DNA from 2 places in the Micromonospora sp. NPDC047812 genome. Region 2 is predicted to be linked to the other one. Evidence: riboswitches for the same ligand, from Rfam matches in the RefSeq annotation. Region 2 holds a riboswitch; the other holds the start of a gene.
What was found. Region 2 has a riboswitch for thiamine pyrophosphate ahead of AB0883_RS29405 (ECF transporter S component). Riboswitches for the same ligand answer to the same signal wherever they lie in the genome.
Positions count from the first base shown of each region.

Region 1: it holds a riboswitch for thiamine pyrophosphate, as region 2 does, so the genes downstream of both, thiE (thiamine phosphate synthase) here and AB0883_RS29405 (ECF transporter S component) in region 2, are expected to answer to the same signal.

Region 1 is NZ_JBEYRY010000001.1:1,275,331-1,278,730, reverse strand. Features, by position in the region: gene AB0883_RS05810 (nucleotidyltransferase domain-containing protein) at 1-224, shown strand, start outside; gene AB0883_RS05805 (aldo/keto reductase) at 372-1,334, shown strand; TPP riboswitch at 1,732-1,840, shown strand; gene thiE (thiamine phosphate synthase) at 1,835-2,461, shown strand; gene thiO (glycine oxidase ThiO) at 2,455-3,400, shown strand, end outside.
Region 2 is NZ_JBEYRY010000015.1:81,096-84,495, reverse strand. Features, by position in the region: gene AB0883_RS29410 (permease) at 1-937, opposite strand, end outside; TPP riboswitch at 1,137-1,242, shown strand; gene AB0883_RS29405 (ECF transporter S component) at 1,316-1,909, shown strand; gene AB0883_RS29400 (ATP-binding cassette domain-containing protein) at 2,032-3,400, shown strand, end outside.

The DNA of each region.
Region 1 (3,400 bases), on a different contig from region 2:
TGTTCCGGGCGATCGGCGTACTCGCCCAGGTGCTGCACGCGCGGGCGGGGCGGTGGCTGGTCAACGAGAAGGGCATGATCGCCGCCGCGGGGCGGCTGCCCGGCGCGCCGCCCGACTTCGCCCGGCGGGCGCAGGCGCTGCTCGGCGCGGTCGGGCACACGCCGGACGAACTGGCCGGCACGCTCGCCGCCGCCCGCCGGCTCGTCGCCGACGTGCTCGACTGACGGTCCGCGACGTACGCCGGACGGCTCCGCCGTCGGTGCGCGTGGTTCCTGCGTGGGTCTCGCGGTCCGCGGGGCCTGGTTCGGCTTCGCGGTCCGTGCGTGTGGTGCCTTCGTGGTCGGCGGCGTGCGCCCGACGCCCGGCATAGGGTGGATCTCGTGACTGAGATGACCTACCGCCGGTTGGGCGACTCCGGGCTCGTGGTGTCCGTGGTCGGCATCGGCTGCAACAACTTCGGCCGCAAGCTCGACCTCGACGGCACCCGGGCGGTGGTCGACGCCGCGCTCGACGCCGGAATCAACTTCTTCGACACCGCCGACATCTACGGGGAGCCGCAGGGCGGCTCCGAGGAACTGCTGGGCCAGGCGCTCAAGGGCCGGCGCGACGACGTCGTGGTGGCCACCAAGTTCGGCATGGACATGAACGGCATGAACGGCCCCGACTTCGGCGCCCGGGGCGCCCGTCGCTACATCGCCCGGGCGGTGGAGGCGTCGCTGCGCCGGCTCGGCACCGACCACATCGACCTGTACCAGATGCACGAGCCCGACCCGGGCACCCCGATCGACGAGACGCTCGCCGCGCTCGACGACCTCGTCCGGGCCGGCAAGGTCCGCTACCTGGGCAACTCCAACTTCGCCGGCTGGCAGATCGCCGACGCGGACTGGGTGGCCTCGTCGAACGGCCGGTCCCGGTTCATCAGCGCACAGAACCACTACAGCCTGCTGGAGCGCGGCGTCGAGGCCGAGGTGGTGCCGGCGTGCGAGCGCTTCGGCCTCGGGCTGCTGCCGTTCTTCCCGCTGGCCAACGGGCTGCTCACCGGCAAGTACAAGCGCAACGAGGCCCCGCCGGCCGGCAGCCGCCTCGCCGGTGGCGGCCGGTACGCCCAGCGACTCGCCGCCGCCGACTGGGACACCATCGAGGCGATCGAGGCGTACGCCGCCGAGCGGGGGCTGTCGATGCTCCAGGTGGCGATCGGCGGGCTGGCCGCCCAGCCCGCGGTGACCTCGGTGATCGCCGGCGCCACCACGCCCGAGCAGGTACGCGCCAACGCGGAGGCGGGCACCTGGCAACCCACCGACGAGGACCTCGAAGCCCTGCGCGCCGCCCTCTGAGCCACGTCGGCACCACCCCCTGGCCCCGTCCCGCCCCCGGCACCGCAGCATCGCGGCACCGGGGGCGGTGCGCTGTGCGCGGCACCCCAACCCGCGCCGGCGCGAGGCTCGGTGGAACGCCATGGGTGTCACCCGGCACCGGAAACACCCACCACGTTCCACCGACCGCCGGGTCGCCTCGTGCACGGCATGTGGCAGCTGCCCTTCCGCGATGGCGGTGCTGGCCCGGAACGGCAGGAAGGCGAGGCGGGGCGGTACCCGGCGGCAGAGGGCATCCGGACAGCATCGCGTGACGGGACGGTCACGCGCCGCCCCGTCCGCGGGGTTCGGGCGGTCGGTGTGAAATCCGCAGCTCGACCTTGGCGGATCCGGCGATCCGTCGTACGGTGACACCCGCAAGTGACCCACGGGAGCCCGGTACACCGGGCTGAGAGGGGGGCTGTGAGCCCCCGACCGTCGAACCTGATCCGGGTAATGCCGGCGCAGGGAGGAGTGTTGCCGTGCCGTCCCTCGGGCGACTGCATCTCATCACCGACACCCGACCCGGGCGGGATCCGCTCGCCGTGCTGCGGGCCGCCCTCCCGGTGGCCCGCGCGGAACTGGTCGTGCAGGTCCGCGTGGAGGACGACGCCACGGACCGGGAGGCGTACGACCTGGCCCGCCGGGTGGTCGCGCTCTGCGACCGGTACGACGCCACCTGCCTGGTGAACGACCGGCTGCACGTGGCGCTGGCCGTGGGCGCCGCCGGTGGGCACGTCGGCGCGGACGACCTGCCGGTCGGGGCGGCCCGCCGGGTGCTCGGCGCGACCGCCGTGCTCGGCGCGACCGCCCGGGAGCCGGGGACGGCCGCCGAGGCGGTCGCCGCCGGGGCCAGCTACCTGGGCGTGGGCCCCTGCCACGCCACCAGTACGAAGACGGGGCTGCCGGCGCCGATCGGCCCGGCCGGGGTACGCGCCGTCGCCGACGCCGTGGACGTGCCGGTCGTCGCGATCGGCGGCGTGACCGCCGCGAGGGTGCCCGCGCTGCTGGCCGCCGGGGCGTACGGGGTGGCGGTGGTGGGGGCCCTCTCCGGGGCGGCGGATCCGGCCCGGGCGACGGCGGAGCTGCTGGGAGCACTGGGGTGCTGAACCGACCGGACGTCGCCGTGGTGGGGGCGGGACCGGTCGGGCTGGCGATCGCCTGGCGCTGCGCGCAGCGCGGACTGCGCGTCGTCGTGCACGACGCCGCCCCGGGATCCGGCGCGTCCCACGTCGCCGCCGGGATGCTCGCCCCGGTCGCCGAGGCGTACTTCGGCGAGCACGAGCTGACCGGGCTGCTGACCGCCTCCGCCGCCCGCTGGCCGGCGTTCGCCGCCGAGCTGACCGCCGCCACCGGTCTGGACGTCGGCTACCGGACCGAGGGCACGCTGATGGTCGGGCTCACCGCCGACGACCTGGCCGAGGCGCGCCGGCTGTGGGCGTACCAGCAGGGGATCGGGCTGCCGGTGACGCCGCTGCGCCCGTCGGCGCTGCGGGACCGCGAGCCGGCGCTGGCGCCCCGGGTGCGTGGCGGCGCGCTCGCCGCCACGGACCACCAGGTCGACCCGCGCCGGTTGGTGCCCGCGCTGCGCACGGCCGCCGAGCGGGCCGGCGCCACGCTGGTCCCCGCCGCCGTGCGCTCCCTGTCCGACCTGGACACCGACGTCACGGTGGTCGCGGCCGGCTGCGGCGCGGCGGCCCTGACGGGGCTGCCGGTGCGGCCGGTGAAGGGGCAGGTGGTCCGGCTCCGCGCGCCGGGCGGCGGCGCGCCGGGCTTCCGGCACGTCATCCGGGGGTACGCCGACGGCGAGCACGTCTACCTCGTGCCCCGCGACGACGGGGAGGTGGTGGTGGGCGCGACCGTCGAGGAGCGCTCCGACACCGACGTGTCCGCCGGGGCGGTGCTGCGCCTGCTGCGCGCCGCCGTCGACCTGCTGCCCGAGCTGGCCGAGTACGACCTGGTCGAGACCCTCGCCGGCCTGCGTCCCGGCACCCCCGACAACGCCCCGATCCTCGGCCTGCTGCCCGGCCGGCCCGGCGTGCTCGCCG
Region 2 (3,400 bases):
ACCGCAGCGCGAAGCGCCGGCCGAAGACCCCGGCCTGCATCGAGATGAGCTTGAGGTCGACCATCGGCCCCACCACCAGGAAGACCAGTCGGGAGGTCAGCGAGAACTGCGACAGCGAGGCGGCGACGAAGGCGTCCGCCTCGGAGCAGAGGGAGAGCAGCACCGCGAGCGCGGCCAGCGCGAGCACCGAGAGCACGGGGTCGTCGGCGAGCGTCTGCAACCAGCGCTCCGGCACCACGACGTTGATCGTGGCCGCGGCCGCCGCGCCGATCACCAGGAACCCGCCGGCGTGCGTGACGTCGTGCCGGACCGCCCCCCAGAACGCCCGCCCGCGCGAGCCGTCGTCCAGCTCCGGCCGACGCGGCAGCCGGATCCAGTCGGCCCGGCCGAGGCGCAGCCACAGCCAGCCCATGACCGTCGCGACGACCAGGCTCGCGACGGCCCGGCCGAGGACCATCGCCGGGTCGTCGGGGAAGGCCACCGCGGTGGCGGTGAGCACGATCGGGTTGATCGCCGGGGCGGCGAGCAGGAACGCCAGGGCGGCGGCCGGGGTGACCCCGCGCCGGATCAGCGACCCGGCGATCGGCACCGCCCCGCACTCGCAGCCGGGCAGCACCACGCCGGCCGCGCTGGCCACCGGCACCGCCAGCGCGGGATGACGCGGCAGCGCCCGGGCCCAGAACGACCGGGGCACGAAGACGGCGATCACCGCCGAGAGCAGCACCCCGAAGACCAGGAACGGCACCGCCTGCACCATGACCGAGACGAAGACGGTGGTCCAGGTCTGCAACCGGGGCGCGGAGAGGGCGCGGGCGAGCGGCTCGCGGAAGACGACCAGCAGGATGAGCAGGCCGGCGAGGACCTCCACCGACCCGATCCGCCGCTCCGGGCCGCGGGGCGCCGCCGGCGTCTCCTCGCGTACGCCCGGGGCGGCCACGTCCACCGCGCCGGGGTGCGGCCCGTCCGGCGCGCGGCGGTCAGCCTCGGATGTCACGTACGTGTCCCTCTGCCGGATTCCCAGTGGCCGCCCGAGAGTACCGGGCCGGAATCGGGGCGTCGATCGAACGCGCTGGTGAGCTGCGGAAAGATCACTTTGCCCGATGATCTTCAAAGGTGTTAGCGTCGGGCCACAACTTCACATCCGACAGGGGAGCGCACAGCGCTGAGAGTGCGGGCACCGCCCGCAGACCCTCGAACCTGATCTGGGTAATGCCAGCGCAGGGAGTTCGGTCGACCTCCAGCCGCGTCGACGTCCGGCACGTTCCGGGCGCGGCGTGCGTCTTCTCCTGGTTCTCGTTCGGGACTGGGAGCAATCATGAGAGACAACAACACCGCCACCCGGTGGCGTACCGTCGACGTCGTCGTCGCCGCCGTGATCGCGGTGGCCTTCGGCGTCATCTTCTGGGCCTGGGGCCTGCTGTGGCGGGCCGTCGACCCGGCGTTCGCGTTCTTCCCCGCCGGCCAGGCGATCATGTACGGCGTGTGGCTGGTCCCGGCCGTCCTCGGCGGCCTGGTGATCCGCAAGCCCGGCGCGGCGCTCTTCTGCGAGGCGGTGGCGGCGACGGTCTCCGCGCTGCTCGGCTCGGAGTGGGGCGGCGTCACCATCGTGCAGGGCCTGATCCAGGGGCTCGGCGCCGAGCTGGCCTTCGCCGCGTTCCGGTACCGCTCGTTCCGGCTGCCCACCGCGCTGATCGCCGGCGCGCTGACCGGCCTCGGCGCGGCCCTGTTCGACTTCTTCGTCTGGAACAGCGAGTACGCCCTGGGCAGCTACCGGATCCCGTACGCCCTGCTCACCATCGTCAGCGCCACGGTCGTCGCCGGTGCCGGCGGCTGGGCCCTGACCCGGGCCCTGGCCACCACGGGGGCCCTGGACCGCTTCCCCGCCGCCCGCGACCGCACCCCCGTCTGACCCCCGGCCCCTCCCCCACCGAGATCGAGGTTGATCATGAGGTTGACGGTGATGTGGATCTCCGTGACTGCCGCCAACCTCATGATCGACGCTCGCGGGCGGGCCGGGAGGGAGGGGTTGCGGTGGGGGCGGTGACGTTGCGGGGGTTCGGGTGGCGGCACGCCGGGCGGCGGGCATGGGCCGTGCGGGGGATCGACCTGCGCGTCGAGGTCGGCGAGCGGGTGCTGCTGCTGGGCCCCTCCGGGGCCGGCAAGAGCACGCTGCTCGCCGCGCTGGCCGGGCTGTTGCCCGAGGACTCGGGTGAGCAGGAGGGCACCGTCGAGATCGACGGGCTCGACCCCCGCAAGGGCCGGGAGCGGGTGGGCATCGTCTTCCAGGACCCGCAGACCCAGCTCGTGATGGCCCGCAGCGGCGACGACGTGGCGTTCGGGCTGGAGAACCGCGGCACCCCCGCCGGGGAGATCTGGCCCCGCGTCGACGAGGCGCTGACCCGGGTCGGCTTCCCGTACCCCCGGGACCGCCCCACCGCCGCGCTCTCCGGCGGCGAGCAGCAGCGGCTCGCCCTGGCCGGGGTGCTGGCCCTGCGTCCCGGGTTGCTGCTGCTCGACGAGCCGACCGCCAATCTCGATCCGACCGGCGCGACGCTGATCCGGGCGGCGGTGGCCGGCGCGCTGGACGCCGACACCACACTGATCCTGGTCGAGCATCGGGTCGCCGAGGCGCTGCCCCTGGTCGACCGGGTGGTCGTGCTCGAACCCGGCGGCGGCGTCCGCGCCGACGGCACGCCCGAGGCTGTCTTCGGCACGCACGGCGACGCGCTCGCCGACGAGGGCGTCTGGGTGCCCGGCCGCCCGGTACCGCCACGCCACGCGACCACGCCGGCCGGCGACGTGCTGCTCGCCGCCGACCGGCTCGGCCTCGCGCCCCGGCTGGCCCCCGTCGACCTGGCGGTACGCGCCGGCGAGGCGCTCGCCGTCCTCGGGCCCAACGGGGCCGGCAAGTCGACCCTCGCCCTACTGCTCGGGGGCCTGCTCAGGCCCGGGGCCGGCCGGGTCACGGCGACCACGGCACTGGCCGGTGGCGACGCCCGCACGCCCCCGCACCGCTGGCGCGCCCCGGCACTGGCCCGCCGGATCGGCTCGGTCTTCCAGGACCCGGAGCACCAGTTCGTCACCAACACCGTGTTCGACGAGCTGGCGCTCGGCCCGCGTCGCACCGGCCAGCCCGAGGCGGCGGTCCGGGCCACGGTGGACGCGCTGCTGTCCCGGCTGCGGTTGACGAAGCTCGCGGCGGCCAACCCGTACACCCTCTCCGGCGGGGAGGCGCGGCGGCTGAGCGTGGCGACCGCCCTGGCCACCGCGCCCCGCCTGCTCGTCTGCGACGAACCGACCTTCGGCCAGGACCGGCGCACCTGGCTGGAGCTGGTGGACCTCTTCGCCGAGCTGCGCGACGCCGGTCACGGCCTGGTCGCCGTCACCCACGATGCGGAGT